DNA from 4 places in the Kitasatospora sp. NPDC059599 genome. Region 1 is predicted to be linked to each of the others. Evidence: riboswitches for the same ligand, from Rfam matches in the RefSeq annotation. Region 1 holds a riboswitch; each other region holds the start of a gene.
What was found. Region 1 has a riboswitch for cyclic di-AMP ahead of ACFV04_RS26480 (transglycosylase family protein). Riboswitches for the same ligand answer to the same signal wherever they lie in the genome.
Positions count from the first base shown of each region.

Region 2: linked by a shared signal. The riboswitch ahead of ACFV04_RS33470 (transglycosylase family protein) and the one ahead of ACFV04_RS26480 (transglycosylase family protein) in region 1 are both predicted to bind cyclic di-AMP.
Region 3: linked by a shared signal. The riboswitch ahead of ACFV04_RS27690 (M23 family metallopeptidase) and the one ahead of ACFV04_RS26480 (transglycosylase family protein) in region 1 are both predicted to bind cyclic di-AMP.
Region 4: linked by a shared signal. The riboswitch ahead of ACFV04_RS17935 (hypothetical protein) and the one ahead of ACFV04_RS26480 (transglycosylase family protein) in region 1 are both predicted to bind cyclic di-AMP.

Region 1 is NZ_JBHWCL010000085.1:1,017-8,515, forward strand. Features, by position in the region: gene ACFV04_RS26465 (ATP-binding protein) at 297-878, shown strand; gene ACFV04_RS26470 (DUF397 domain-containing protein) at 1,492-1,755, opposite strand; gene ACFV04_RS26475 (hypothetical protein) at 2,314-3,273, shown strand; cyclic di-AMP (ydaO/yuaA leader) riboswitch at 3,799-3,956, shown strand; gene ACFV04_RS26480 (transglycosylase family protein) at 3,943-5,208, shown strand; gene ACFV04_RS26485 (hypothetical protein) at 5,465-5,707, shown strand; gene ACFV04_RS26490 (LacI family DNA-binding transcriptional regulator) at 5,781-6,800, opposite strand; gene ACFV04_RS26495 (glycoside hydrolase family 13 protein) at 6,826-7,499, opposite strand, start outside.
Region 2 is NZ_JBHWCL010000131.1:13,877-21,375, forward strand. Features, by position in the region: gene ACFV04_RS33450 (protein kinase) at 1-868, shown strand, start outside; gene ACFV04_RS33455 (MazG family protein) at 1,696-2,718, shown strand; gene ACFV04_RS33460 (SDR family NAD(P)-dependent oxidoreductase) at 2,806-3,231, opposite strand; gene ACFV04_RS33465 (cytochrome P450) at 3,498-4,856, shown strand; cyclic di-AMP (ydaO/yuaA leader) riboswitch at 5,100-5,263, shown strand; gene ACFV04_RS33470 (transglycosylase family protein) at 5,269-6,072, shown strand; gene eno (phosphopyruvate hydratase) at 6,346-7,499, shown strand, end outside.
Region 3 is NZ_JBHWCL010000092.1:10,160-17,658, reverse strand. Features, by position in the region: gene ACFV04_RS27710 (SpoIIE family protein phosphatase) at 1-483, opposite strand, end outside; gene ACFV04_RS27705 (TetR/AcrR family transcriptional regulator) at 683-1,249, opposite strand; gene ACFV04_RS27700 (alpha/beta fold hydrolase) at 1,324-2,151, opposite strand; gene ACFV04_RS27695 (YiaA/YiaB family inner membrane protein) at 2,272-2,562, opposite strand; cyclic di-AMP (ydaO/yuaA leader) riboswitch at 2,759-2,917, shown strand; gene ACFV04_RS27690 (M23 family metallopeptidase) at 2,930-3,763, shown strand; gene ACFV04_RS27685 (hypothetical protein) at 3,881-4,756, opposite strand; gene ACFV04_RS27680 (GNAT family N-acetyltransferase) at 4,799-5,371, shown strand; gene ACFV04_RS27675 (sensor domain-containing protein) at 5,546-6,316, shown strand; gene ACFV04_RS27670 (hypothetical protein) at 6,407-7,144, shown strand; gene ACFV04_RS27665 (GNAT family N-acetyltransferase) at 7,180-7,499, shown strand, end outside.
Region 4 is NZ_JBHWCL010000045.1:37,750-45,248, forward strand. Features, by position in the region: gene ACFV04_RS17930 (hypothetical protein) at 1-228, shown strand, start outside; gene ACFV04_RS17935 (hypothetical protein) at 313-1,638, opposite strand; cyclic di-AMP (ydaO/yuaA leader) riboswitch at 1,641-1,804, opposite strand; gene ACFV04_RS17940 (MoaF N-terminal domain-containing protein) at 2,293-2,622, shown strand; gene ACFV04_RS17945 (alpha/beta hydrolase) at 2,725-3,867, opposite strand; gene ACFV04_RS17950 (TetR family transcriptional regulator) at 4,199-4,819, opposite strand; gene ACFV04_RS17955 (SDR family NAD(P)-dependent oxidoreductase) at 4,961-5,725, shown strand; gene ACFV04_RS17960 (GNAT family N-acetyltransferase) at 5,877-6,347, opposite strand; gene ACFV04_RS17965 (Pr6Pr family membrane protein) at 6,388-7,062, opposite strand; gene ACFV04_RS17970 (phosphotriesterase) at 7,277-7,499, opposite strand, start outside.

The sequences.
Region 1 (7,499 bases):
TCCGGCGCTTGCATATGCCAATAGTGCGACTGCACGTGAATCGACTCTTGCATCTGCAGTGAGCGCACACCACCATGGTGCACGTGCACCTGCACATCCCTGGCAATCCCGCGGGCTCCGCGTCGACCCCACGCGCGACTCCGTGCACCGGCCCGACGGCGTCCCCCGCGCCATCGGGCGTTCGAGTGCGCGCGCGTGTGGTCGAGGGGGCGGCCGTGCGGCCGAGCGAGTCGGAGGTGACCGGCATGACCCCGGCGGGTCCAGCCGTGTCCGCCCCCTTATGGGAGGAGCTCTTCATGAGCACCGGTACGGCTTTGGCGGTTGACCCCCATGTGGTCACCTGTACGCTCGCTCCTCGCTTCGAAGCCGTCAGAACCGCGCGCGACTTCGCCCGGACCACGCTCCAGCGCTGGGGACTGCCGGAGCTGTTCGACGACGTCGCGCTGGTGGCCTCGGAACTCGTGACCAACGCGCTCCGGCATGCGATCGGCGCACGGCCCGACCCGTCGGGCGGCGCCCAGGGCGAGTACGACTTTCCCACACAGCCGACCCCGGACGGCCGGCTGCCGATCCGAATAAGCCTGGTGCACCGCGCACCCCAGGTGGTCTGCGCGGTGAGCGACCCGAGCAGCATCGGCCCGGTGGCCCGGGAGGCGGACTTCGTCGCCGAATCCGGCCGCGGACTGCACCTGGTGGAGTCCTTCAGCCGCTCCTGGGGCTGGCACCCGCTGGGCAGCGGCAAGGTGGTCTGGGCGATGTTCGAGGCGGAGCCGGCGGTCGGCCCGTTCGACGGACACCCGGAGATCGGCGGACGCCCGGCGCTGGAGGCGCTCGGCGGACCGGTCGACATCGGTGGACGGCACCGGCGCTCGGCCTAGCGCCGGGCGGCGTACGGCCCGCCCGGTGCCTGGTCGGAGGGCACAACCGGCACCCGCTCCGGCGGCACGCCGAACGGCGTGCCCGGCGACGGCCAGGACGACGGCCCCGGCGGTGGCAGCGCCGCGGACGGCAGGACCGGTGACGGAGCGGACGGCAGACCCGACAGCGGGTCGGACGGACCACTCAGCGGCAGGTCGAGGGAAACCCCGGGAGGACCACACCCCGGGTGCTTGCGCCAGGCCCCGCCGGTGGTCGATCCCGGCCGGCGGCCCCGAGGGCGGCGGTGTCCACCGCGCCCCCCGCTGTGGCAGCAACGGAAGCAACGGCCCTGATTACGGCAGTTCCGGAAGCAACGGCCCCGATTACGGCGGCCCCGAAAGCAGTAGCCCCGATTGCGGCAGTTCCGGAAGCAACGGCCCCGATTACGGCGGCCCCGATTGCGGCAGTTCCGGAAGCAGCGGCCCCGATTACGGCGGTCCCGGAAAAGGCGGCGGAAACGGCCCCGTTCGGGGCGGCTCCGAAAACGGTGGCGGAAACGGCTGCGGAAAAGACAAAGGCCGTCGTGGTGTCGGCACCCACGACGGCCCCCCGATGGTGAAACAGGTCGGCCGGTCAGACCGCCAGGTGGTCGAACTCCCCGTCCTTGGCCCCCAGCAGCAGGGCGGCGATCTCGGCCCGGGTGTAGATGAGCGCCGGACCGTCCGGGAAGCGCGAGTTGCGCATCGCCACGTCGCCACCCGGCAGGGCCGCGAACTCGACGCAGTTGCCCTGGGAGTTGCTGTGCCGGCTCTTCTGCCAGACCACTCCCCGGAGATCGGCCGCGGCCATCCCGTTGAAGGTGTCGTGCGAGCCGTGCCTGTCCTGCGAGTCGTGCATAGAAGTCTCCCGAAGAGCTCCGGAGTTGTTGTCCAGCGCGGCGCCCCCGGCACCGCCGAACGAACGGACCGGCCCCGTACCGGTCCGGCACAACGCCTCACTTGACGCGATGATAGCTGCAGTGCACGTGCATCAGCACGGGACATTGCAGGTGCACGAGGCCTTTCACCGGCGGCCCCGAACTCTTCACGGGGCCTTCTCCTGACGGTACGTAAACGGACATAGCCGACTGAATCGTCGGGGTTGCGATAACCGGCCGTGAGCGAATCCCCCCTGAATGTTGATCTTCGAATGCCGGGAGTCGCGCCGCCGTGACCCTCCGTCAGGCGACCTCCGGGCTGTGAGACATCTCACGCACGGCGGGTGCAACGCAGTGCCTCGCGGCGTACGTCAAGGCAATGGCCCACGCACGCACGGGGGTTGGGCGAAGAATGTCCGGATTGCGGGTAAACCGCCCGGACCGGCCCACCCAGGACACCGGGTCCGCACCGCCGCTGCGCGAAACCCGTACGGCAGCCGACTGCAGGCCGGACGGGCCGATGTCCTACGATCTCCGGCATGAGCACCGCAGCCATCCCGGGCGCGCCACTGCCCGTCCGCACTCCAGGCTCCCGTGCGCGGGGGCGCCATCGTCGTCCCGAGCGCCCCGAGATTCCCTCCGGCGCCCCGGCCCTGGTGCTCGCCGTACCCGCGACCGCCGGGCCCGAGTCCCGCTCGGTCGTCGAGGAACTGCTCTCGATCGTCCGCAGCGAGCAGAACGGCGTCCAGGCCACGGTCGGATACCTCCCCGGCGAGTCCGCCGAGGGTGAGGGCGGCGAGGAGCGCACCGTCGCCGAACTCCTGGCCACGGCCGCCGAGGCCGGGCTGCCGATGCCCGTCCTGGTGCCGCTGGTGCCCGGACCGCACGGTTTCCTGCCCGAACTCCACGCACTCGCCGCCGAGTACGGCGCGCCCGTCACCGACGCACTGGGCCCGCACCCGCTCCTGGCCGAGGCCGTGCACGTGCGACTGTCCGAGGCCGGACTGGCGCGCGCCGACCGAGCCCGTCTGTTCGCCATCGCGACCGCCGCCGACGGCGTGGTCCTGACCACCGTCGGCGGCGAGGACGCCGCCGCCGCGGCCGGCATCACCGGCGTGCTGCTGGCCGCCCGGCTGGCCATCCCGGTCGTGGCCGCCGCGCTCGACGTGCCCGGCTCGGTGGCCGCGGCCGTCAACCACCTCAGGGAGACCGGCGCCCAGCGCCCGGCGCTGGCCCCGCTGGTGATCGGGCCGGAGGCCGACTCCGAGCTGCTCGCCACCGCGGCCGAGGAGACCGGCTGCCCGTCGGCGGCGCCGCTGGGCGCGTACCCGACCGTCGGCCAGCTGATCGCCTCCACCTACCTGGCCGCGCTGCCCGCGCCCTCCCCGGAGGAGCTGGCGCGGGCCGAGGCGGAGGCGGCTGCCGCCGCCGAGGCCGAGGGGGCCGCAGAGGGCACCCGACGGGCCCACGCGGCCGCTGAGGGGCCTGCGGGACAGTAAGCGACACCGCGCGCCCGCCGGCGCGCACACGGGGCCCGGAACGGATTTCGTTCCGGGCCCTTCGCCGTGCCCGCGCACCCCCACAGGAGAGTTGTGGGGGTTGTGGCGATTGTGAAGGTTTTGGGAGTTTCCGTGGCCGCAGAGACCTTCGGGGGTTAACGGAGCTTCGCGGCAATGAAGGAGATTGTCCGTTCTTGCGTCATTTGCAAGGAAAAGGGGAGCGCACTCATCAGCGCTCGGACTCCGGCCACTCCCCCGACTCGACCGATGCGCCACCGCGCACCTCGACGCACCGTCACGCGATTCCTGAAACCGAGCCAGTTGTGGATATCCGCAACGCGATTGCCGAAAAACGATCATTTACGATCATGGATACGCGCCATTTTGGCAGTTCCCACTAAACCGTGATGGGCGTCACAGCTGTTTGCAGTTTGAACTTAAGTCTGCTTAACGTGCTCCCCGTTCGTGACCACACGGACCCAGTTCATCCGCGACGCCGAGTCCTGCCGTCGGATGTCCTGGCAGCGCGAAAACGCACCACGGCAGGAGCGGGGGACCCACAGGTAAGTCGCCCCGGACCGTTCCCGGAACGGTTCAGGGCTAGGGGTGAAGCCGCGCCAAGCGCGGCCGGGCAACTCCAGCCCGAATCCGACAGCTCACCTCGCAGGCGTGGGAGAGGACCACGTCTTCATGCTGCCCACCAACGGCACCCGCCTGTCCAGCCGCACCCGCCGCGTGATCGCCGCCATCGGCGTCGCGGGCGTCGGCCTCACCGTCCCGTGCCTCGTCTCCGGCACCGCCTCCGCCGCCTCCGTCGCCACCTGGGACAAGGTCGCCCAGTGCGAGAGCGGCGGCAACTGGGCCATCAACACCGGCAACGGCTTCTACGGCGGCCTGCAGTTCACCTCCAGCACCTGGGCCGCCTTCGGTGGCACCTCGTACGCCTCGCAGGCCAACCTGGCCACCAAGGACCAGCAGATCGCCGTCGCCGAGAAGGTCCTCGCCTCGCAGGGCCCCGGCGCCTGGCCGGTGTGCTCGATCCAGGCCGGCCTGACCAAGGGCGGCGCCCCGGCCGCCGTCGACACCTCGGCCGCCGCCAAGCCGGCCGCCCCGGCCCCGGCTGCCAAGCCCGCCGCCAAGCCCGCCCAGGCCCCCGCCGCCAAGCCCGCCGCTCCCGCCCAGGACGACGCCAAGGCCACCACCGCCACCGGCAACTGGACCCAGAAGCACCAGCAGTGGGCCCAGGACGGCGACTACACCGTGGTCGCGGGCGACTGGCTGTCCTCGATCGCCGACAAGAACCACGTCCAGGGCGGCTGGCAGCGGCTGTACGAGCTCAACCGCAGCACCCTGACCGACGGTCCGGACAGCATCTACCCGGGCCAGCACCTGTCCTTCGGCGACCAAGCCCAGGGCCCGCAGTCGGCCTCCACCGACAAGTCCGGCTCGGACTTCACCTGGTTCAACCGCTCGCAGAAGTCCGGTCAGTCCACGAACGGCGGTTCCGTGAACGCCAAGCCGGCCGCCCAGACCCAGACCCAGACCCAGGCTGCGGCCCCGGCCCCCGCCGCCACCGGCAGCATGGCCGCCGCGGTCTCCTTCGCCGAGTCCAAGGTCGGCCAGGCCTACGTCTACGGCGGTACCGGCAACGGCGGCTGGGACTGCTCCGGCCTGACCCAGGCCGCGCTGCGCGCCGCCGGCGTCTCCGTCCCGCGCGTCGCCGCCGACCAGGCCGCCGCCAGCACCCACGTCTCGCTGGACAGCCTGCAGCCGGGCGACCTCCTGTTCTGGTCCAACAACGGCCAGGACTCGGGCGTCTACCACGTCGCGATCTACGTCGGCGGCGGCAAGTACGTCGAGGCCGCCAACCCGAGTTCGGGCGTGCGCGAGCAGACCATCGCCAACTGGGCCCCGGACTTCGCCGGCCGGGTCTGAGCACGGCGAACCGGCTGACGGCCGACGGGTACCAGCCGACAGCCGACACGTAACAGTTGACGTGCAACAGATGACAGCTGACAGATTTCACCATCTGTCAGCTGTCATCTGTCACCTCTCGGCGGTCCGCCCGAACGCCGACCACCCGCCACCCCCGGAGAGAGTCTGGTCCCTCTCCCCGGGGGTTCCGGCATATCCCCGTGGTGAACCCCGCCCCGACGGGCGTGCTGCCGCTCCGCACCCGAGGAGAAGTCACATGGCCCGTGCCACCGTCACGCTCGACGCGAACCGCGCGACCTACGCGACCTACGCGACCTACGCGACCTACGCGACGATGCTCTCCGGTGCCAGGAACCCGCAGGGCCCCGTCGACCTGGTCCTGCGCGACTACCCGGCCCGCGGCCGCCGCACCGAGACCCGTACCGGCGACGCGGCCGACGACCACCGCCCCACCGCCGACCGCCCCACCTCCGACCGCCCCACCGCCCGGCAAGGCTGACCGGGCGCACGCCGAAGGGCCCCGGGGAGCAACTGCCTCTCCGGGGCCCTTCCGTCGGCCCTGCGACCGGCGCTCAGCGCGCGCAGGCCCCCGTGGATCCGCGCATCACCAGTTCCGGCTGGAACATGAACTCGCCGCGCTGGACGGCGTTCCCGCCGACCTCCTCCAGCAGCGCGTCCACCGCCGCCGTGGCCATCGCCTCGACCGGCTGGCGGATCGTGGTCAGCGGCGGCTCGGTGAAGGCGATCAGCGGCGAGTCGTCGAAGCCGACCACCGACACGTCCTGCGGCACCGACAGTCCGCGCCGGCGCACCGCCCGGATCGCCCCGAGCGCCATCATGTCGCTCCCGCACACGATCGCCGTACAGCCCTTGTCGAGCAGCGCTCCGGCCGCCGCGTGCCCGCCCTCCACGCTGAACAACGTGTGGTGGACGAGCTCCTCGGCCTCTTCCTGAGTGCGCCCGAACACCTCCCGCATCGCCGCCGTGAAGCCTTCTATCTTGCGCAGCACGGGCACGTACCGGCGCTGCCCGACGGCCAGCCCGATCCGCTCGTGGCCGAGTTCGGCGAGGTGCTGGACGGCCATCCACATCGCGGCCCGGTCGTCCGGCGAGATGAACGGCGCGTCGATCTTCTCGCTGAAGCCGTTGATCAGCACGAACGGCACCCCGCGCCCGGCCAGCCGCGCGTAGCGGTCGTGGTCGGCCGTGCTGTCGGCGTGCAGCCCGGAGACGAAGACGATGCCCGCCACCCCCCGGTCGACCAGCATCTCCACCAGTTCGTCCTCGGTGGATCCGCCCGGGGTCTGGGTGCACAGCACCGGCGTGTAGCCGTGCCGGCTGAGCGTCTGCTCGATCACCTGCGCCAGCGCGGGGAAGATCGGGTTGCTCAACTCCGGTGTGATCAGCCCGATCAGCCCGGCGCTGCGCTGGCGCAGCCGGGTCGGCCGCTCGTACCCGAGCACGTCGAGCGCCGCCAGCACGGTCTGCCGGGTGGTGGCGGAGACGTTCGCCTTGCCGTTGAGCACGCGGGAGACGGTGGCTTCGCTGACCCCCGCCTGTGCCGCGATGTCTGAGAGTCGCGCCGTAGTCACGGTCCCAGAGCCTATTGCAACCACGTCAGACCGCCCACCAGCCGGTGCTGTCCGGAGCGAGCACCGTCTCGCCGCCGTCCACCACGAGGTCGGTCGAGGCGAGCAGCAGCGTGCCCGGGGCGGCGATCCGCACCGGCTCGCCGGTGGTGTTCACGGTGCAGACGAAGGAGCCGCGACGGAACGCGAGGGTGCCCTCGGGGCCGTCCAGCCACTCGACCCCGGTGCCGGCGCCGAGGTCGGCCTGCGCCCGGCGGACGGCCAGCGCGCTGCGGTAGAGCTCCAGGGTGGACGTCGGGTCGCCGGTCTGCGCCTCGACGCTCAGCTCCGCCCAGGAGGCCGGCTGCGGCAGCCAGGACGGCCCGCCGGCCGCCGGTCCGAAGCCGTACGGGGCCTCGGTGCCGGACCACGGGATCGGGACGCGGCAGCCGTCGCGGTAGCCGTCCTGCCCGGCCTGGCGGAAGAACGACGGGTCCTGGCGCACCTCGTCGGGCAGGTCGGTGACGTCGGGCAGGCCGAGTTCCTCGCCCTGGTAGACGTACGCGGAGCCGGGCAGCGCGAGCATCAGCAGGGTGGCGGCGCGGGCGCGGCGCAGGCCGAGTTCGCGGTCGCCGGCCGTGCGGATCTGGGTGCCGAGGCCGGGCTCGTTGGCGAAGCGGGTGGCGTGCCGGGTGACGTCGTGGTTGGACAGCACCCAGGTGG
Region 2 (7,499 bases), on a different contig from region 1:
GCGCCCCGCCGAGCGCCCCGCTGACGCCCAGACCGTGTACGGGCGGCTGCTCCCGCTGCTGCCCCCGGCCGCAGGCACCCCGCAACCCCGCTACGCGCCGCTGCCCGACCCGGTACGGCCGTACCGCTTCCCGCACCAGCCACAGCCCACCGCCGCGGCTGCCGCCGAGGCCGCGCCGCCGGTCCGCTCGGAGCCGCGCCCCTTCCTGCGCACGCCCGTCCCGGCCGTCCCGGCCGCTCCCGCGGTCCCGCCCGCACCCGCCACGCCACCGCCGTCGCTCCCCGACCTGGGTGCCCAGTGCGCCCGCCTCTCCGACCTCGTGGACGCCGGCCACCACACCGAGGTGCTCGGCCTCGCCGCCCACCTGCTGCCCCGCGCCGAAGCCGAACTCGGCGACGCCGCACCACTGGTGCGCACCATCCGCACCATCCATGCCCGCACCCTCCTCCACGAGGGCCACCCCCAGCAGGCCCTCGTCGAGTACCGCCGCCTCGCCGCCACCGCCGACGGCGGCCCGCACGGCCCCCAAGGCCTCGACCACCGCTACCGCGCCGCCATCTGCCTCGACCGGCTCGGCCACGGCGCCGACGCCCTCGCCGAGTACCAGGCCCTCCTCGTCGCCCACACGGCCCGCCTCGAATCCGGCCTCGACACCGATCCCGAGCGCAACTACGACCTCCGCGAGCGCATCGGCCTCCACCTCGCCGCCACCGGCGACCCCCAGAACGCCTGGCAGTGGCTGCTTCCCCTGCTGCTCGAACGCGAACGCCGCGACGGCCCGCACCACCCGACCGTCCGTCGCCTGCGCGAATCCCTCTCCACCCTCCACCCCCACCACCCCACCCCCTGGCCCCCGTCCCCCCGCTGACCCGAGGCCCGCGCCCGGAGCCCGGAGCCCGGAGCGGGAAGTCGGCGGGTCCGACTTCCCCTGCCGAGGCGGGTGTACCGGCGCCGGCCGGACGCGTTCGACCGCGGGCCCCTGTGCCCGGCCCGACTGCTCCGCCGTCGACGAGCCGGCCGTTTCCACTGGTGGGACGGCCGAGGGGGAGGCGCGTGCGGCGTGTGGCGTGCCAGCCCGGCGCCACGCCGTTCGGGGCCTCGGCCCGCCGGCCCGGTAAGGACCATGCGGGTGTGCTGAACGTGCGGGAGCGGGAAGTCGGCGGATCCGACTTCCGGTGCGGCTTCCGCGCCCGTCGCGCAGGGCCCTGCCGCCGGTGAGCGGGCCGATCTCCCTGGGCCATCTCCTCCGCAGGGGCCCCTGGCCCCGGGCGGTGGCGCTCGGGAGCGGGACGTCGGTGGGGCCGAACCCCGGGCGTGCGGGGGAAGGTCGGGGCGGTACTCCTTCGTACCCCCGAGCGCTGTGCGGGCCTGCCGGCCCCCGTGGAGCGCGCCGGGAGCCGGGAGCCAGGAGCCAGGAGTCGGGCGCGGGAAGTCGGCGGGGTCGACGTCCCGCGCGTGCGGGGATGCCGGTCTGCCGGGGCCTTCGGCCCGGCCCGCTGTGGGGATGCCGGGCAGGTGCACCGGGCGCTTCCGGCGCGTGCCCCTGGGCCCGGGCGGTGGGGCTCGGGAGTGGGACGTCGGCTGGGCCGGCGGGTCCCTGTGCCGGGCGAGGCCGTCGGGGCGGCCTGTCCGAGGCTGTTGGGGCGGGTGGGGTGACGGCCGTGGTGGGTGGTGGCGGGCGGGTAGGTTCGGAGTGTGACGACGAATGCTCCGGGCGCCAAGTTGATTCTGCTGACCACCACCCACCGGGTGGCTCCCGGTTTGCTGGCGTGGCCGGCGTGGGAGGCGCTGCGGTCGGCGGGGCGGGTGCTGGTGGGGGACGAGGGGCATCCGCAGGTGGCCGCGGTGCGGCAGGCCGGGGTGACGGTGGAGGTGGCGCCGGCCGGGTCGGTGCCCGCGCTGGCGCGGTTGCTGACCGGGCAGCCGGCCGGGGCCGGGGCGACGGTGTGGCTGGGCGGCCCGGACGGGGATCCGGGGCTGACCGACGCGCTGGCGCGGCTGGCGGTGGAGCGGGCGGGTGAGGTGCCGGAGATCGAGGTGCTCCCGGGTTCGTACGACCTGCCGGGGTCGCGGCTGCTGGACCTGGTGACGGTGATGGACCGGTTGCGCTCGCCGGGCGGTTGCCCGTGGGACGCCGAGCAGACGCACGAGAGCCTGGTGAAGTACCTGGTCGAGGAGGCGTACGAGCTGGTCGAGGCGATCGAGGAGGGGGACCGGGACACGTTGCGCGAGGAGCTGGGCGACGTGCTGCTCCAGGTGTTCTTCCACTCCCGGATCGCGGAGGAGCACCCGACGGAGCCGTTCACCGTCGACGACGTGGCCGGTGACATCGTCGAGAAGCTGATGTACCGGCATCCGCACGTGTTCGGGGACGTCGAGGCCGGTGGCGCCGCCGAGGTGGAGGCGAACTGGGAGCAGCTGAAGGCGGCGGAGAAGGCGGACCGCGAGTCGGTGCTGGACGGTGTGCCGGCCGGGCTGCCGTCGCTGGCGTACGCGGCGAAGCTGGTGTCCCGGGTGCGCCGGGCGGGCTTCACGGGGGTTCCGGACGAGCCGTACGAGCTGCCGGACGCGCTGACGGCGGAGTCGGCGGGCGGGCTGCTGCTGGCGGTGGCACAGCGGGCGCACGACGCAGGGGTGGACGTGGACGCGGCGCTGCGCTCGGCCGCGCGCGGGTACCGGGACGCGGTGCGCGCGGCCGAGGGCCTCAAGCCGGAGTAGGGCCCCGGCCCTGCCGGAGGGCGGGGCGGAGGCCGGGCGGGCGGGGCCGGGCGGAGGCCGGGGGCCCGGGCTGGGCCCCCGGGGTGCTCAGGCCGCCCGGGCGGCGGTCTCGACCGGGTGCCGCTGCGGCGGGACGAGTTCCCCGATGGCCTCGCCGACGAGGACGACGAGTTCGGCGAGCCGTTCCAGGTCGAGGTGGTCGGGCAGGTCGGCGAGGGAGACGATGCGCTCGCCGTCCGGGCCCGCGACGGCGAAGAGGTCGATCGGTCCGAGGTGCTTCTCGGCGGTGTCGACGAGGGCGGCGACGTCGCTGGGGCGGCGGATGTCGCCGGACACGCCGACGACGGGGCAGCCCGTCCGGTCGAGTTCGGCGGCGAGGTCCTCGGCGATGCCGACGTGCTGGTCGGCGATCAGCATTCCGGCGGCGCCGGCCGCGGCGAACCGGCGGGCGAGGTCGGCGCCCGACCCGCCGTCGAGTACCGCGATGACGACGACTGACCCGCTGACCCGCATGGCCTGCTCCTCCCTGTGGGCGACACCGCACCGGCGCCCACGCGTACTGCGGAGGATCGTAGGCAGTTCCTGACCCTCCGCAACAGGGATTACCCCTCAGGTGACCAGGCTCACGCCCGCCGTCCGGCCAAGAGCTTTCCAAGAGCTGTCCACGGACCGTCCACGGGTCGTCCACGGAGCGTTGGCGCGCCCGTCGCACGCCGTTGTCGGGGGAGTCGCGCGCCGTCGGCGGAAGGGGGCGCGCACCCACCGGATACGGTCGTCCCATGCCAGCTCAGCCCGACTCCGCCCGGTCCGCCGCAGTGCCGTCCGACGACCCCGCCCGGCCCGCGGGAGCGCGGCCCGACGCCGCCGCTCCGCAGCTGTTCACCTGGGAGTTCGCCGCCGACCCGTACCCCGCCTACGCGTGGCTGCGCGAGCACGCCCCGGTGCACCGCACGACGCTGCCGAGCGGTGTCGAGGCCTGGCTGGTGACGAGGTACGCGGACGCCCGGCAGGCGCTCGCGGACGGCCGGTTGTCGAAGAACCCGGCGCACCACAGCGAGCAGGCGCACCGCACCGGCCGGGTGGGCATCCCGGGGGAGCGGCAGGCGGACCTGATGACGCACCTGCTGAACATCGACCCGCCGGACCACACCCGGCTGCGCCGACTGGTGTCGAAGGCGTTCACCCCGCGCCGGGTGGCCGAGTTCGAGCCGCGGGTGCAGCAGCTCACCGACCGGCTGATCGACGGCTTCGCGCAGCGCGGTTCGGCGGACCTGATCCACGAGTTCGCCTTCCCGCTCCCCATCTACGCGATCTGCGACATGCTGGGCGTGCCGGCCGAGGACCAGGACGACTTCCGCGACTGGGCGGGGATGATGATCCGGCACGGGGGTGGTCAACGCGGCGGCGTGGGCCGGGCGGTGAAGCGGATGCGGGCGTACCTGCTGGAGCTGATCCACCGCAAGCGGGCGGACCTCGGGGACGACCTGATCTCGGGCCTGATCCGGGCGAGCGACCACGGTGAGCACCTGACCGAGAACGAGGCCGCGGCGATGGCCTTCATCCTCCTCTTCGCGGGCTTCGAGACGACCGTGAACCTCATCGGCAACGGGACGTACGCGCTGCTGCGCAACCCGGAGCAGCGCCGGTCGCTGCAGGAGTCGGTGGCGCGCGGGGAGAGCGCGCTGCTGGAGACGGGGATCGAGGAACTCCTGCGCTACGACGGGCCGGTGGAGCTGGCGACCTGGCGGTTCGCGACGCGGCCGCTGACCATCGGCGGGGTGGACATCCCGGTGGGTGATCCGGTGCTGGTGGTGCTGGCCGCCGCGGACCGCGATCCGGCCCGGTTCTCGGACGAGAACACCCTGGACCTGGCCCGGAAGGACAATCCCCACCTGGGGTTCGGGCACGGCATCCACTACTGCATCGGCGCTCCGCTGGCCCGTCTGGAGGGGCGTGCCGCGCTGGCGACGCTGCTTTCCCGGCTGCCGGATCTGCAACTCGCGGAAAGTCCGGAGAATCTGCGGTGGCGCGGTGGCCTGATCATGCGTGGTCTGCGGGAACTCCCGGTCGAATTCAGTCCGGAGAGCCGCTCCCCGCACACGCCTCCGCACTCCCCTTACGCGCCTCCGACAAACTGACACAAGGTGACGAAACGGCGGGCGATGCACTGACGGGGCGTCGCCCGACGGCCTTCCGGCGGGGTGTGAACGGCCATCAAACCAGACATGGCGGCGCCGTTGGTAGGCGATCGGACACGTGCCGTAATTTCTGTGTGATATCGGTGATATGAGCTTGTGATCGGTCTGAGGATCTGTCTAGTCTCCCTGGAGTTCGCAGCTGCGGACCTCGTGCGCGGAACGCCGAATCCTGCCCGCCGCGCCACGGGAAACCGACCAGACCCTGGGCAGGGGCGGGGGAACCAGGTTTGTTGCCGTCCCCACGGCTTGGGGTGAAGCCGCCCGCGCGGAATCGTCCGCGCACGGCGGCCGGGCCACCTCCCGGTCCGAACCCGACAGCTCACCTCGCAGGCGTGCGGAGAGGGACCTCCTCATGCTGTTCGTTGGATCCGGCCGCCACCGTCGTCGCACTCAGACCGAGAAGGCCATCGCCGTCGCCGGTGTGGCCGGCGTCGGACTCGCGATGCCGCTCCTCACCGCCACCGGCGCCTCCGCCGCCCCCGCCTCCACCTGGGACTCCGTCGCCCAGTGCGAGAGCGGCGGCAACTGGAGCATCAACACCGGCAACGGCTTCTACGGCGGCCTGCAGTTCACCTCCAGCACGTGGAAGGCGTACGGCGGCACCGCCTACGCGCCGCAGGCCAACCAGGCCAGCAAGGGGCAGCAGATCTCGGTCGCCGAGAAGGTGCTCGCCGCGCAGGGCCCGGGCGCCTGGCCGGTCTGCTCCGTCAAGGCCGGTCTGAGCAAGGGCGGCGCCCCGGCGTCCGTCGACACCTCCTCGGACGCCAAGCCGCAGTCCGCCCCGCAGCAGCAGACGCCCAAGCGCCAGGCCCAGAAGCCGGTCGAGAAGCCGGTGCAGACGCCCGCGCAGAAGCCGGTCGAGAAGCCCGCGCAGAAGCAGGCCCCGAAGCACGCCGCGCCCGACCGGGCCGAGAAGCCCGTCGACCAGTCGGCGCAGCAGTACGCCCCCAAGCACGCGGCCCCGCGCGCCGCCCAGCCGGCCCCGGCCGCGCAGACCGGCCACGACTACACCGTCCGCTCCGGTGACACCCTGTCGTCGATCGCCACCGCCCAGGGCGTGTCCGGTGGCTGGCACGCGCTCTACGACGGCAACCGCGGCACGGTCGGCGGCGACCCGGACCTGATCATGCCCGGCCAGGTGCTGCACCTCGGCTGAGTCCGTCCGCACCGGCACCGGCCCGGTGCCGGGGTGCGAAGAGGGGGGTCGGCGCCGCCGGCCCCCTTCGTCCGCATTCGCCCGGTCCGGTGGGACAAGCTGGGACAAGCAGGTGAACTACCGGTGGGTAGTGGGGCCACACGCTGAGACGGGACCGAGGCCGACGTGGTCCCGGGAGCCCGGGCGGTTAGGCTCTGGTCCGTAACGACTCCGCAATCGTCCCGCTGACAGCGCCACCGTCAGCCGGACCCTGCTTCCGCAAGGAGATGCCTCGTGCCGTCCATCGATGTCGTCGTAGCCCGTGAGATCCTCGACTCCCGCGGCAACCCCACGGTCGAGGTCGAGGTCGGCCTCGACGACGGCAGCACGGGTCGTGCCGCTGTCCCCTCGGGTGCCTCCACCGGCGCCTTCGAGGCGCTGGAGCTGCGCGACGGTGACAAGAACCGCTACTTCGGCAAGGGCGTGGAGAAGGCTGTCCTCGCCGTCATCGAGCAGATCGGCCCGGAGCTGGTCGGCTACGACGCCACCGAGCAGCGCCTGATCGACCAGGCCATGCTGGACCTGGACGCCACCCCGGACAAGTCCTCGCTCGGCGCGAACGCCATCCTGGGCGTTTCGCTGGCCGTGGCGCACGCCGCCTCCGAGGCCAGCGACCTGCCGCTGTTCCGCTACCTGGGCGGCCCGAACGCGCACGTCCTGCCGGTCCCGATGATGAACATCCTCAACGGCGGCTCGCACGCGGACTCCAACGTCGACATCCAGGAGTTCATGATCGCCCCGATCGGCGCGGAGTCCTTCTCCGAGGCCGTCCGCTGGGGCGTCGAGGTCTACCACACCCTCAAGGGCGTGCTGAAGGAGCGCGGCCTGTCCACCGGCCTCGGCGACGAGGGCGGCTTCGCGCCGAACCTGGACAGCAACCGCGAGGCCCTGGACCTGATCACCGAGGCCATCCAGAAGGCCGGCTACGTGCCCGGCCGCGACATCGCGCTGGCCCTGGACGTCGCCGCCTCCGAGTTCTACAAGGACGGCGCCTACCAGTTCGAGGGCAAGGCCCTGTCGGCCGCCGAACTCATCGAGTACTACGCCGAGCTGGTCGCCGCCTACCCGCTGGTCTCGATCGAGGACCCGCTGGACGAGTCGGACTGGGACGGCTGGAAGGCCATGACCGTCAAGCTGGGCGACAAGGTCCAGCTGGTCGGCGACGACCTGTTCGTCACCAACCCGGCCCGCCTGGCCAAGGGCATCGAGACCGGCACCGCCAACGCGCTGCTGGTGAAGGTGAACCAGATCGGTTCGCTGACCGAGACCCTGGACGCCGTCGAGCTGGCCCAGCGCAACGGCTACCGCTGCATGATGTCGCACCGCTCCGGCGAGACCGAGGACGTCACCATCGCCGACCTGGCCGTCGCCACCAACTGCGGCCAGAT
Region 3 (7,499 bases), on a different contig from region 1:
GCCCCGGTGGGCCAGGGCCAGCGCGAGCACGCCGACCGGCCGCTCGTCCACGACCATCGGCAGGGTGATCACGGCGACCATCCCGGTGCCCATGCCGGTGTTCCGGTTCGGGTAGTCGACGCTGGTGTGCTCCGGGCTCAACAGGTACGGGCGGCGCAGCCGCAGGGCCATCGCGGCGGGCAGCTCACCGGCCGGATCGACCACGCTGTACCGCTCGTGCGCCCAGTCCGGCAGCCCGTGCGAGACGGTCAGCCGGAGCATGCCCGCCGAATCCAGCAGGTAGAGCGCGGAACCCTCGCCGGTGATCCACACCGGGCCCTCGGCCAGGACGGTGCCCAGCAGTTCGGCCGCGTCGGCGCAGCCGAGCAGCAGGCGCACGCAGCGCATCGCACTGCGGGCGGTCGGACTGCTCAGTGGGGTCCGTCGCCGGTCCGGCGTCCGGTTCTCGTCCGGTGTCCGGTTCTCGTCCTCGGAGGGGGGCACTGATTCTTAATACCCCATTTCCCCGGACGGTGAGGGGTGACCGAGCCGCCGCACCGGCACCGGCACCGGCACCAGCACCGGGGTCCGGTTGTCCGGGACGTCCTGCGCCACCGCGCGCACCGGACGCAGCGGCAGCGCCGACGGCGGCCACCCGTACGGCATCAGGACCGGCCGCCGGCCGCCCCGACTGCCCGGCCTGCTACGCGGGCCAGCTGCGGAGGCCGGTGGTCAGGGTGGTGATGAGGCGCTCCTGGGTGGTGGCGAGGTCCTCGGAGAGCCGGAAGGCGCCGGCGGTGGTGAGGGAGGCGAAGCCGTGGGCGAGGGAGCGGACGGTGCGGGCGGCGTGGATCGCCTCGGAGCCGTCGAGGCCGTACTCCCGCAGGACGGCGATGATCACGCCGACGAGCCGGGTGGCGGCCCGGGCCAGGTCGTCGTCGGGCTGCGGGGCCTGGGGGAGGGCGTTGTAGCGGTGCGGGCGCTCGGTGGCGTAGGCGTGGTAGGCGCGCAGGACGGCGGCCACGGCGTCGTCGCCGCTGCGGCCGACCGCGGCGTCCGCGAGGCGGTCGGCGAGTTCCTCGGTGACCCGGACGGCGATCATCCGCCGCAGTTCGGCGAGGCCGCCGCTGACGTGCTTGTACAGGGAGGGGGTGGCGACCCCGGCGCGGGCGGCGACCGCGGCCAGGGTCAGTGCTTCGGTGCCCTGTTCGTCGATGAGGGCGAGGGCGTGGTCGACGACCTGGTCGGGGGTCAGTCCTACGCGGGGCATGGCTTCGGGTTCTCCGTACGGGAGTCGGGCGGGGAATCTGTCGGGCGCCGGCGGGGAACGTCGGGCGCCGGCGGTCAGGCGAGTTCGGCGAGGAAGGGCAGCAGGGCGTCCGCGGTGGCCTGCGGGGCGTCGGCCATCGGGTAGTGCCCGGATCCCTCGATCATCGCCTTCCGCGCGCCGAGTGCCGCGACCTGCCGGTCGGCGACGAGTTCGGGCTTCGGGAAGTCGGGGTCCTTGCTGCCCATGACCACGAGTGCCGGGCACCGCACTGCGGCGGTCCAGCCGGCCGGCGCGGAGTCCCCGCTGACGTAGCCGCGGGTGGCGGTCTTGCGGCCGGGGGTGCGCAGGGCGGCGACCAGCCCGTTCACGTACGCGTCGAAGTCGGCGGGCTTGGCGCCGGGGAAGGCCATCCGGCGCAGGTAGAAGCCCCAGAAGGCGGGCCAGTGGACGATTGCCGCGCCCATCAGGCGCAGGGCGCCGCGCATGAGGGCGCCCGGCTGCGGGTTCTCGACGAAGGCGTCGATCAGGACGATTCCGGCGACCCGCTCGGGCGCGTCCCCGGCGGCCTTGACGACGGTGGCGCCGGTGTAGGAGTTCCCGGCGAGGACGGCGCGTTCGATGCCGAGGTGGTCGAGGAGGGCGAGGACGTCGTCGGCGATGGCGGCCGGGCCGTAGTCGTCCCAGGCGATGGAGGATTCGCCGAAGCCGCGCAGGTCCACGGTGACGACCCGGTGGCCGGCGGCGACGAGCAGGGGGCGGAGGTGCCGGTACGCGGCCCGGCTGTCGAGCATGCCGGGGAGCAGGACGACGGGGGTGCCGTCGCCCTGCCGGGTGTCGTCGAAGGCGATGCGCCCGCCGGGCAGGGCCAGGTACTGGGTGTCGGGGGTGTCGGTGGCGTTCATGGTGGGCCTCCTCGGTCCGCCGTCGCGGGCATCGGCGGTGCTGCCGATAGCCATAAAGCTAAGGCTAATAGCCTTAGCTGTCAAGCGTCCGGGCGCGGGAGGAGGTCGGGCGCTCCCGCCTCAGGCCCCCTCGACCCTGAACGGGTCGTGCTCGCTGAGCAGCTTGTCCAGCCGGGCCTGGTCGACCCGGCTGACGATCTCGTTCGACTCGTGCCGGTCCCGGACCACCTTCGCCAGGGTGAACGCGGAGGTGACGGTGTAGAGGAGGCCGATCCCGAGGAAGGCCCGCGTCCACCCGCCGACCGGCAGGTAGGCGATCCCGACCGCGACGGCGGTGCCCGACAGGGCGAAGGAGAGGATGGCCTGGACGTAGTACGCGGCCGTGGTGCGGTTCTGCATCGGTGCGCTCATGGCGCCAGGATGCGGCCGCCCGGTGTGACCGCACATGAGTAGGGGTACTCAGATGGGGTGCTCGCATGAGGGGTCGTTCGTTGACGTCCGATCATCCGCTCCGCGGTCGTCCCGGACGGATGGCTTGGAATCGGAGCGCCCTAGGATTAACGTTTGATAACGCAGCGCGGTCGTCAACGCCGTACCCAGACGGCACCGTGCGCCGTCGCCTAATCCCGTCGGCCGGCCTCCGGGCAGGTCAGGGAGCCGGGGAACCACGTTCCTTGGGGTGAATCGGCGGGGCCCCGGCCCGGCCGTAGGAGACCTTCCTGCTCCGAACCCGTCAGCTAACCCGGTAGGCGCGAAGGAAGGAAAGGAGCGCGCCTCCGTGGCGTCGACGCACACCCCGGCACACCCGGCCGGCCCCGCAGCCGGTACCCAGCTCCTCGACCACCCCGGCGCGGACGCGCCCGAGGCCTTCGGCCCCGAGGTCGAGACCAACCGGCACCGGATGCCGCGTCAGACCCGCGGCGCCTCCCCGCTGCTCGGCGTCACCGCGGTCGCCGCCACCCTGGGCGCCACCGGCTTCGCCTCGGCCACCCCGGCCGCCGCCCCCGCCGTCGAGGCCCCGGACGAGACCCCGGTCGCCCTCTCCGCCGACCCCGGCCTCGCGCTCGCCGCCCGCATCCAGCAGCAGGCCGACAGCCAGCGCACCGCCGCGGAGGAGGGCGCCCGCGTGCAGGCCGCGCAGGAGGCCGAGGCCAAGGCCGCCGCCAAGGAAGCCGAGGCCAAGGCCGCCGCCAAGGAGGCCGAGGCCAAGCGCGCCGCCGCCCTCACCCTGCCGGTGAAGGACTACCGGCTCTCCGCCCACTACGGCCAGAGCGCCCGCTACTGGGCCAACGTGCACACCGGCCTGGACTTCGCCGCCGACACCGGCACCGCGGTGTACGCGCTCGGCCAGGGCACCATCACCTCGGCCGGCTGGTCCGGCTCCTACGGCTACCGGATCGTCGAGACGCTGCCCGACGGCACCGAGATCTGGTACTGCCACCTCTCCTCGATCATCAAGGGCGCCGGCCAGGTCACCTCGGGCCAGCAGATCGGCAAGGTCGGTGCCACCGGCAACGTCACCGGCCCGCACCTGCACCTGGAGGTCCGCCCCGGCGGCGGCGCCCCGGTCGACCCCGAGCCCTGGCTCCAGCAGCGCGGCCTCACCCCGTAGCGGACCCTCTGCCGGGGCCCCGGAAGCGCGCGGAGCCCCCGGAGCACCCCGGGCAGCCCCCGAAGCAGTGCGGAGCCCCCGGTCGTACGCGACGACCGGGGGCTCCGTCACGACGTCTCACTCCTCCGCGGGCAGCTGCGCCAGGTACGCGTCGATCTCCTCCGGGCCCGGCTCCGGCGCCAGCTCCGGGAACTCCTCCACCAGCAGCCGCGGCAGCCCCGGCACCGTCCACACCCCGAACAGGTCGAGCGCCGCGTCGACCGCCGCTTCCTCGAACTGCCCGAAGTCACCGGTCAGTTCGTCCGGCATCGGCCGGCCGAGCGCGTTCAGCTCGGCCAGGTTGCGGTAGCTGCGCCGCATCAGGCCCTGCTCCAGCAGTCGCCGCGCGCCGTCCGTGGCCATGCCGACCGACAGCACCCGGCCCGGTCCCCAGCCCTGCTCGTCCGGCTCGTCCAGCCAGCCGGCCGGCGCCAGCGCCTCGTACGCGGCCAGCCGTTCCTCCTCGGCGAGCTCCCCGAAACCGGCCAGCCAGTCCCGCACCGCCGCCCCGTCCGCGACGTCGACCCCGTACGCGTGCAGCAGCAGTGTGTACAGCCGGGGCCAGGTCACCAGGTCGGCGCGGCGCAGCAGCCCGGCCGCGACCTCGCCCTGCCACTCGGCCTCCGCGTGCAGCCGCTCCTGGCGCTTGGCGTTGAGCCGCCGGGCCGCCCGCTGGTGGTCGATCAGCAGCCGGACGGCGTCGCCGTACGCGAGCGGGTCCTCCTCGGGCAGGGGTTGGACGTACAGGTGGAGCCGCTCGTACAGCAGGTGCTCCACCGCGTCGGAGGTCAGTTCGGGCCAGCCGTCGTGCATCCTGCTCCCGCCCAGCTCCAGCAGCGCCAGCACCGCGCGCAGCGGCCCCTCGGCCACCGGCGTGCGGCCCTGATCGGCCGCCCAGGCGAGCAGGTCGGCGGCCCTGGTGCGCGGGGCGAGCCGCAGGTCTTCGTCGTTCATAGTCCGAACGGTAGTCGCCGGGGGCCGGTAGGGTCGGCAGCCATGGTCCCCGTACGACTCGTCGGCCCCCGGCTGGCCATCCGCGAGTACCACCACACCGACGGCGACGTGGACGCCCTGCACGCGCTGTTCGGCGACCCGGAGGTCACCCGCCACCTGCCCTTCGAACCCTGCGACCGCGAGTCCTGCGCCGACCAGATCGAGCTCTACCTGGAGCAGGCGATGGCCGAGGAGCGGGACACCTACCGGCTCGCCGTCACCAGGCTCGCCGACGCCGAGGACCCGCAGGACGCGACGCCGATCGGGCACGCCTCGCTCACGCTCGGGACGTACCGCTCCGCCCACCTCGGCTACGTCCTCGGCCGCGCGTCCTGGGGCCACGGCTACGCGGGCGAGATCACCGGCCTGCTCTGCGACTTCGCCTTCCGGACCCTGGACCTGCACCGGCTGGCGGCCCGGGTCGACGTGGACAACACGGCCTCCGCCAGGGTGCTCACCAAGCTCGGGTTCCGGCTGGAGGGGCGGGCGCGGCAGGACCGGTTCAAGGACGGCGCCTGGTCCGACTCGTACCGCTACGCGTTGCTCGTCGACGAGTGGCCGGGTCCGACCGGCTGAACCGGGCGAGCGGCCTCCGCCGAGCCGGCCCGCGACCGGCGGGCCCGCGGGCGGGGGGTTAACCCCACCCCCGATCCGCCAGGCCTCCGGATGCCCCCCGACCCACCGGTCCCGCCAGACTGTACGACGTCAGCGAACGCGGACGACGTCAGGACGAGGGCCGGGGGCCGGGACATGAGCAGCAGCCGAAGCACGCTGGAGTACGCGGGGGACCTCCTGGGCGGATACGGCGACGACCCGCACGCCGCCGACCCGCACGCCGACGACCCGCGCGCCGACCGCGCCCGTCGGACCGAGCGGCCGCCCGTCTTCTGGGCGGCGCCGTTCTCCGCGCACTACTACCGCGAGATCGGCTACGTGCTCAGCGGCCTGCCGGTGGCGATCGCCGGCTTCGCCGTCGCGATCACCCTGTTCTGCCTCGGCCTGGGCACCTTCATCACCGTCCTCGGCCTGCCGGTGCTGGCCGGCCTGACCGCCGCCGGCCGCGGCTTCGGCCGGCTGGAGCGGGCCCGGGCGCGCGGCATGCTGGCCCTGGACGTCCCCGGCCCGAAGCCGGTGCGCCCGGTCCGTCCGGGCGCCTGGGGCGCGATCACCGCGCGGCTGGCGGACGGCGCGGGCTGGAAGGCCGCGCTGCACCAGGTGGTGATGTTCCCCTGGGCCGTCTTCAGCTTCACCATGACGCTGGCGTTCCTGCTGGTCGGCTGGGCGATGGCGCTCTACCCCGTCTACCACTGGGTGTTCCCGACCTACACCGACTGGCGCGGGTACAAGCTGTTCGACTACACCGACGGCCACCACGTCCAGCACGTCTACTACATCGAGGGGATGTGGCAGATCGCCGGGTTCTCGCTGGTCGGGGTGGTGCTGGTCTTCCTCACCGCGCAGCTGGTCCGCGGGCTGACCAACGTCAACCGGGCCGCCGCCCAGGGCCTGCTGGGCCGCTGAACACCGCCGTCGGCGACGGGCCGACCACCGGGCCCCGGCCCCGTCCGCACTCCGGATGCGGCCGGGGCCGCCGCGTGTTCGGATGACCGGGTGGCCGTCGCAGGCATTCCCCCCGAACCCCCGGACGTCCTGGTCACCTCCCGTCCGCTGGACGAGTACTGCGCCCTGTTCGACCTCACCCGGGCCCAGCTCGCCGCCCTCCCCGGGCCGCTGCTGGACTGCCCCGGCGGCGCGGCCGGCCTGGCCGCCGAGGCGCGCGGACTGGGCTGCCGGGTGATCGCCGCGGACCCGGCGTACGCGCTGCCGCTGCCGGTGGTCGCGGACCGTGCCCTGACCGCCCGGGCGGCGATGGCCGGCGCGATGGCCGCCCGCCCGTTCCTCTACCCCTCGCCGCTCCCGCACCGGCCCGAGCGCTACCTGCGCAGCTGGGACCGGGCCCGCCTGCTGTTCGCCGCCGACTCGGCCGCGCACCCGCAGCGCTACGTGGCCGCCGCGCTGCCCAGGCTGCCGTTCGCGGACGGCACCTTCGCCCTCACCCTGAGCTGCTACCTGCTCTTCGCCTATCCCGAACTCTTCGGTCCGGAGCGTCAGTTGGCCGCCCTGATCGAACTGGTCCGGGTCACCTCGCCGGACGGCGAGGTCCGGGTCCAGCCGCTGCACGACGGGCACGGCCGCCGCTGCGGGCACCTCGACCCGCTGCGGTACGCGCTCGGCGAGTGCCGGATCGCCAGTGAGGTCCGCCGCTTCCCCCGCGCGGAGGACGGCCGCACCCGTCGCGTCCTGGTGCTGAGGGCGGCCGACCGTCGCCGCCGCCGAGCCGGAATGTAATGGTCATTCATGGGTGTCACTCCTATACTCGCCGCATGAGCGAGATCACGATCCGGCGGGCCGGAGCAGCCGACGCCGACCGGCTCACCGAGCTGATCCAGGCCTCCGCCGCCTACCGCGGCGCCTACGCCGCCATGATCGACGGCTACCGGGTGACACCCGACTACCTCGCCCGGCACGAGGTGCGGATGGCCGTCGACGGCGCCGACGACCGACTGCTCGGCTTCTACGCACTGATCCGCGAACCGGCCGAACTGGACCTGATGTTCGTCGCCGACCCGGCCCAGGGACTCGGCATCGGACGGCAGCTGATCACGGACATGCTCGACCGTGCCCGGGCCACGGGGATCAGCGC
Region 4 (7,499 bases), on a different contig from region 1:
GACTGCCAGGTCGTGGCGCTCGGCCGGCAGGTCAGCTGCGTGTTCGGTCCCGGCCTGAAGGAGGGGCGCAGCGCGACGGCCCTCGTCCCGGTCCGGCTCTCCCCCGCTGTGCCGCTCGGGCTCCTGGAGGGCGGGTCGGTCGCGGTGCGCAGCGCGGACGACCCGTTCGGGAAGAACCACCGGCAGCCGTACGAGATCAAGGTCGTCGAGACGTCCGGCGACGCCTGAGCCGCGGTGTCCCACCGGGCACCGGGCGCCGGCGAGCGGCTGCCGGCCTCCGGCGCCCGGTGGGACGGTCCTACGGGTTACCCGTCAGCGGTAGACGCGGACGTAGTCCGCCGCCATGGTGATCGGGGCGGTGCCCTGCGGCGCGGGGTGGTACTGCCCCGCGCTCAGGGAGAGGTTGAGGATCAGGTACGCCGACCAGTTGGCGCCGACGCCCTTGCCGTCCGAGAAGACCTTGACGCCGTTGACGTACCAGTCCACCGAGTTGGCGCCGTAGTAGGTACCGATGGTGACCCACTGGTCCTTCGCGATCGCGCTCGCGTCGGTGTAGTACGTGCCGTTGCCGGGGTTGACGTGGTTGGTCAGCTCCAGCAGGTTCGGGTTGTCGGGGTGGTACTCGAAGGAGTCGACCTCCCCGTTGCCGTTCTTCCAGGTCCACAGGGCCGGCCAGGCGCCGGTGCCGGCGGGCAGCTTGACCCGGGTCTCGGCGTAGTCGCCGGTCTTGACCTGGAAGCCCTCGCTGGAGCCCTCGGTGGTCAGGAAGCCGGTGTTCCAGGACTGCTTGCCGTTCTCCAGGGCCGGGCCGCCGGGGGTGGCGGTGAAGGTGGCGACCCCGTTGGCGACGCTGACGTTGTTCTTGTTCAGCCAGTCCAGCTTGTTGTCGTCCGGGTTGTGGTTCCCGTACTTGTAGGCGGTGCTCTTGTCGCCGACCCAGCGCTGGCCCCAGGAGATCGAGCCGTTGAACTCGTCGGACCAGGTCAGCGACTTGCCGGCGACCGGGGACGACGGGGCCGGGGACGACGGGGCCGGGGACGACGGGGCCGAGGTGGACGGTGCCGGGGCGGTCGGGGTGGCGGTGGCGCTCGGAGTGGGGGTGGCGCTCGGGGAAGGGGCGGCCGTCGGCTTCGGGGTGGCCGTCGGCGCCGGGGTCGGCGCGGTGGTGCCGGTGGCCGAGACCACCAGCTGCTGCGCGGGCAGGTTGTGCCAGGCACCGGCCACGTCCTGCCAGAAGCCGAACTGGCTGTACGTGCCGGCGGGCAGGGTGCGGGCGCCGCTGGTGAAGTTCACGCCGCTCGGGCAGATCTGCACGTTGGAGGCGTTGCCGGGGAAGTCCAGGTTGGTGCCGCCCGCGTCGCGCACACCCACCCCCACCGTCTTCGCGGTGAAGCAGGCCGAGGAGTGCAGGCTCAACGAGGCGGTGGAGGCCTTGCCCGCGACCATGGCGGCGGGGGCGAGGCGGTCCTGGGTGACGGTCGGCGCGGTGGCGGCCTGGGCACCGGCGACGGACGGCAGTCCGAGCAGGCCGGCGCCGCTGATCGCGAGCGCCCCGGTGGCGGCGAAGGCGGCGTTGCGACCGCGGCGGGAGGGACGGGCGTGGCGCGGCGCGCTGCGCCGGGCGGCAGGCTGGGGCATGGGCGACCTCTGCGACGCCTGCGAGGTGAGCTGTCGGGTTCGGGCTGCAGTTGCCCGGCCGCCCGTGGCGCGGCTTCACCCCTAGCCTCGACCCGTGTGCGCGAGCGCACGGGCCGGGCGCCGACCTTGGTTCCCCCGCTCCCGTCCGCTGTGGTGCTCGGTGACCCGCCGGCGGGTGGACGGGACTCGGCGTCCCGGCGGCGGGGTCCGCGACGGCGGACGACCGTTGCAGGCTAGGCAGGCCGTACGTGAACGGACAACTCCCCCGGGCCGGTTGTCGCGCAGGTCACAGCGGTGTCGATCAACGACGCTGCGTGGCGGCCGAGTTGATCAATATTCCTGCCCGGCGGGATGATCCGCAGATGACCTGCGGGGCGCCCGGCCCGACGCCGGGGGCGGGGCGGCTCGGACAGGGCGGCTCGGACGGGCCGGTCGGGCGAGCTGGGCGCCGACTCGGGTGTGGCGCCCGGCGCCCGGGTGAGCTCCGAGCCCCGGCCCCCGGGCCCCGGACCCCGGGCCCCGGCCGGCGGCGCGTCGGTGATCCCGACCGCGGCAAAGATCTGACCGAGTGCACCCGGTCGGATAAATTGGAGTTCCGAGATGTTCCGCCGTGCACAAGACCGCCTCCACCACGAAACGAGGAGCCGCCCCACCATGACCGCGTCCCCGCCCGCCTTCGCCGGCCGTACCTACGTCTTCCGGGCCGACACCGGCGCGGCCTTCCGCAACACCTACTCGGCCGACGGCACGCGGCTGCGCTGGGAGGGTCTCGGCGAGTCCGCGGGCCAGTGGGAGGACGTGCGGCTGCACGTCGCCGAGGTCGCACCGGAGATCTACTTCGTCAGCTGGACGGAGCAGAGCGGGATCACCGTCAGCCACGTGATGGACCTCAACAAGCTGACGGTGCGGGCCTTCTGGACCTTCGAGGGCGAGGGCGGCCGGGTCGGGCAGTTGCACACCGGGACGCTGGAGCGGGTGGCCTGAGCCGCGCGACGACCGCGTGACGACCGAACCCCCGGAGCCCATGGGCTCCGGGGGTTCGGGGGTTCGGTGGTTCGGCGGTTCGGCGGTTCGGCGGTTCGGCCGTCAGGCGGTCGGGTTCGGCACCCTGAGGTGCTGGGACAGCCACTCCAGCGAGGACGGCAGCAGCGCGCTCCAGGTCTCGAAGTTGTGGCCGCCGTTCTCGAGCATGCTGTAGGAGACCTTCATCGGGCTCCGCACCGACTCGACGAAGGCCTCGGTCTCCCGCCGGTAGTCGCCGTCGCCCCGCTTGGTGCCGGCCAGCAGCACGGACACGTTCGGCTGCGGCAGGTTCTTCAGCCGCCACATCAGGTTGGCCTCGTCGCGGCGCTGCTTGCTGCCGCCGAACAGGTCACCGGTGGTCGGGTCGTCGGCGGCGTCGTAGTAGGCGGAGAGTGCGACGGCCGTCGGGAAGACGTCCGGGTGGCGCATGGCCAGCTTGAGCGCGCAGTAGCCGCCGGTCGAGTTGCCCATGAAGGCCCAGGCCTGCGGGTCGGAGGAGACCCGGAAGCTGGCCTGGATCGCCGAGGGCACGTCCTTGGTGAAGTACGTGTCGGACTGCGGCCCGTTCGGGACGTCCTCGCACTCGGTGTCCTGCGGCAGAGCGGGCGAGGGGCGCACCAGGACCATGACGGTCGGCTGCATCCGGCCCTCCTGCAGCAGCTTGAGCGCCGCACCCGGGTAGTTGAACCGGGTGATCAGGTTCTCGGCGATCCCGGGGAAGCCGGTGCTGACGATCACGGCGGGGAACTGCTTCTGCGCGTACTCCGGCTGGAAGTACTGCGGGGGCAGGTAGACGTAGCCCTCGGTGGAGAGCCGGCTGACCGCGCCGTCGATCCGGACCTTGCGGATCTCGCCCGACTGGCCGGGCTCGCGACCCATCGCGCCGCCGCCCTTGACCGAGGCGTGGCCGATCGTCTCCACCAGGAGCCGTCCGGAGGCGTCCGCCTTGTTGTGGATCACCACCGGGCCGGTGTCCCCGGTGCCCAGCAGGTCGTCCCAACTGCTGTAGAAGGCGAAGTAGCTGTTCGCCACCAGCCCGAGCGCCGCGAGGACGGCGAGCTGGGAGGCGAGCAGCGCACCGATCCGGCCCAACACCGCCTGCCAGGTCTTCCCCGCCAGTCTCGGCCAAAGCCAGACCGTTCCCCCCATCACCACGACGGCGATCAATACGGTCAGCGCCAGCACCTTGTGGCTCGTCAGACCCATGTCCTACTTGCTCCCACGCCTCGAACTCCAGCCCCCTCCGCTGGGGACATCCGAGGAGTCGACCCCGGTTCCCCCCACCGGGGCGCGAAGATCAACCCTAACGCCAGCTGGGAGCCCGCTGATGACAGCTGGGAGGTCACGGGGAGCGGATGCCCGGTTTCGGGTGACAGAGTTCAACCGACAGATTTCAGCTGACAAATTTCGACATCTGTCATCTGTCATCCGCCGGCTGAAGCACGCACACCGAACTCCTCCGCCCCAGGACCCGTCCCCGCCCACCGGCGACCCGAGGACGGACGAGCCGCCGACCGTCGACCGCCACCCGCCGGGCTCAGGACAGGCGCTCCCAGAGCCGTAGCCCCGCCGTGAGTTCACGCATGCAGCGGGCGCCCAGGTCGCGCGGGGAGCCCGGTCCGGTGGCGGGGGCGCCGGAGGCGGCCCACTGTTCCAGGGCGACCCGGATCGCCGCGGTCGCGGCGGCGGCGGCCAGCCGGATCTCCAGCGGATCCGCGCCCGCGGGGCACCGCTCGGCGAGGACGGCGCGCAGCCGCACCTCCGAGTCGGCGTGGACACGCTGCCAGGTTCCTTCCAGCTGCGGGTCTCGCAGCAGGCTGCGGGTCCACCGCATCATCTCGGCCCCCGCCTCGTCGGCCGGCGTCAGCGATGCGACCGCCGCGCTCTCCAGCGCCTCGCGCAGCGGCAGGTCGGCCGGACTGTCGGCGAGCCGCTCGACCCACTGCCGCCCGCCCGCCGCGAGCAGCGGGGCGACGGCGTCCTCCTTGACGGAGAAGTACCGGTAGAAGGTCCGCAGCGAGATGCCTGCGGCGAGGGCGATCTCCTCGGCGGTGGTGGCCTCCGCGCCCTTCTCGGCGAAGAGCGCGGCGGCGGTGCGGGCGATCTCCAGCCGGGTGGCGTCACGGCGGCGCTGGTTCAGGGTCGGGCGTCCGGTCACGGGGTCAGCCTACGCGGGGTGGTGCCACAGTGGCACGCTGCGCATGAGTGGCACGACAAGACTTATTGGCACAACGTGCCACATGGGCGTACCGTGCCTCCCGAGGTCGAGAGACCACGCACGAACGAACGGAGTACCACCATGGAGCGCTTCAGCGGGCGGAACGTCCTGATCACCGGCGGCGGCTCGGGCATCGGCCGGGCCACCGTGCACCGGATCCTCGCCGAGGGCGGGAAGGTCGTCGCCGTCGACGTCAACGAGGACGGCCTGAAGGAGACCCTCGACCGCGCAACCGCCGACGGCACCGCGGAGCGCCTGACCGTCCGGGTCCTGGACATCTCCGACGAGGCCGCCGTCGTCGCGGGCGTCGCCGGTGCGATCGCCGACCTGGGCGGACTCGACGTCCTGGTCAACGCGGCCGGCATCCTGCGGTCCTCGCACACCCACGGGACCACCCTGGAGTTCTGGAACAAGCTCCTCGCGGTGAACCTGACCGGCACCTTCCTGATGACCCGCGAGGCGCTCCCCGCGCTCCTCGCCGGCGGCAACGGCGTGGTCGTCAACTTCAGCTCCACCTCCGCGAGCTTCGCCCACCCCTACATGGCCGCGTACGCCGCGACCAAGGGCGGCATCCAGTCCTTCACCCACGCCATCGCCTCGGAGTACTCCCGACAGGGCCTGCGCGCGGTCTGCGTGGCGCCGGGCAGCATCGACAGCGGCATGACCAACGATCCCGGTCTCCCCGCCGACGCCGACCTCGGCCTGCTCGCCAAGCTCTCCCCCGCCCTCGGCCAGGGCTTCGCGGGCCCGGAGACGGTGGCCGGCGTGATCGCCATGCTCGCCTCCGACGACGGCGCCTTCGTCACCGGCACCGAGCTGCGCATCGACGGCGGCACCCACATGTGACCGCCCGTCGCGGCCCGCAACGCCGGGGCCCGTGCCGTCCCCCGTTACGGCACAGGCCCCGGTACGGCAAGGGCCGCGTACGGCACAGGCCGCGCAGGGCACGGGCCGCGTACGGCACAGGCCGCGCAGGGCACGGTCCCGGCCGCGTCACTCAGCGGAGGGGCTTGGACAGGACGACCTCCCGTGCGGCTTCCCCCGCGGACACGACCGGGGCGAAGCCGTGGCGGCGGTACAGGGCGAACGCGGGGGTGTTGCCGGGGAGCACGGCGAGACGGAGGGTGGTGCCGCCGGTGACGCGGGCCCAGCGCTCGACCTCCTCGATCAGGCGGTCCGCGACACCCCGGCCGCGCGCCTTCGGGGCGACCCACAGCGAGCGCAACTCCCGTACGCCGTCGGGAGATCCGCGCAGGCCGCCGACGAGGCCGACGGGGTCCTCGTCCAGGAAGGCGGCGACGTGATGGGCACCCGGGAGGTGGAGGCGGTCGCGCCAGCGCTGCTCACCACCCCGGTGCCATTCGGCGAGCCCGTGTGTGAAGGCGTTCGGCGCCTCGGTCAGGGCGGCGAGGCGCAGGTCGCGCCAGAGCGGCCAGTCGGCGGACGTCAGGGTTCGGAGCGTGGGCATGACCCCACCGTAGGACGCGCCGCAGGGCCGCCGTCGGCTGTCAGCCCGTTCCGGCCCGGGCGTGGCGCCCCCTCGGGACCGCACCGCTGCGCACGTCCCGACGGGTGGCGAGGGCGTTGCCCACCGCGGCGACGGCCGCCCCCACCAGGATGACGGTCACCGTCATCAGGAAGCCGGCCCCGGCCACCCGGCGGTAGCCGCCGTGCCGCCCGGGATCGAGGAAGGTGTACGGGTACCAGTCGACGGCGTGGCCGCGCAGCAGTGCGTACACCAGGTACAGCAGCGGGAAGGCCAGCCAGCCGAGCACCGCGGCCGGGCGCACGCGCCGGGCGGGCGGGTCGACCAGCCAGTCGGCGAGCACCAGGAGCGGCATCACCCGGTGCAGGACGTCGTCCACCCACGGGATCACCAGTTGGTCCGGGTAGCTCGCGAGGTACGTGCCGTAGAACAGCCCGGTGATCACCAGGTAGAGCACGACCGCCCCGCGCACCTCGTCCGGCACCGGGCGGCGGCCGGTCAGGCCCGCCCAGCCGCCGTAGCCCAGGACCGCGACACCGGCGAGGTCGCTGAGGACGGTGAAGTAGCTGAAGTAGTTCACCACCCCGGTGGGGCCGCTCGCCGCTCGGTAACCGGAGAAGCAGAGGGCGACGGCGACGAAGGCCGCGACCGCGAGCCGGGCGGGGGCGAGCCACGGGTGGGCCGGGGGTGCGGGCATCGACGGGTCCGCCTCTCTGGGGGAGCCCCTCATCCGGCAGGAGGGCTACTCGGATTCAAACCCGGGTGGGAGCAGTCGGCCACAGGAGCGGGATCGGTTCGGGCGGTGGCGCTTCGGGCCGGGGCGCTTCGGGCGGTGGCGCTTCAGGCGGTGGCGGTTCAGGCGGTGGCGGTTCGGGTGGACGCGGCCCGCGCGGAGGCCGGACCTTCGGGGCTCACGGGGAGCGCCAGTCCGCGGCGAAGGCGGCCGCCGGGTTGGTGGTGAGGAGGAGTTCGGGCAGCTCGGGGCCGAAGGCCCGGGCCAGTCGCGGGGCGAGGTCGGTGAGCAGCCGGGTCGGGCCGCCGGCCTGCCGGGCGGTGCGCGTGGTGGTGTCGGCGCCCAGGAGTACCTGGGTGGCATGGCCCGCTTCGACCAGGTCGGCGATGACCTCGAAGGCC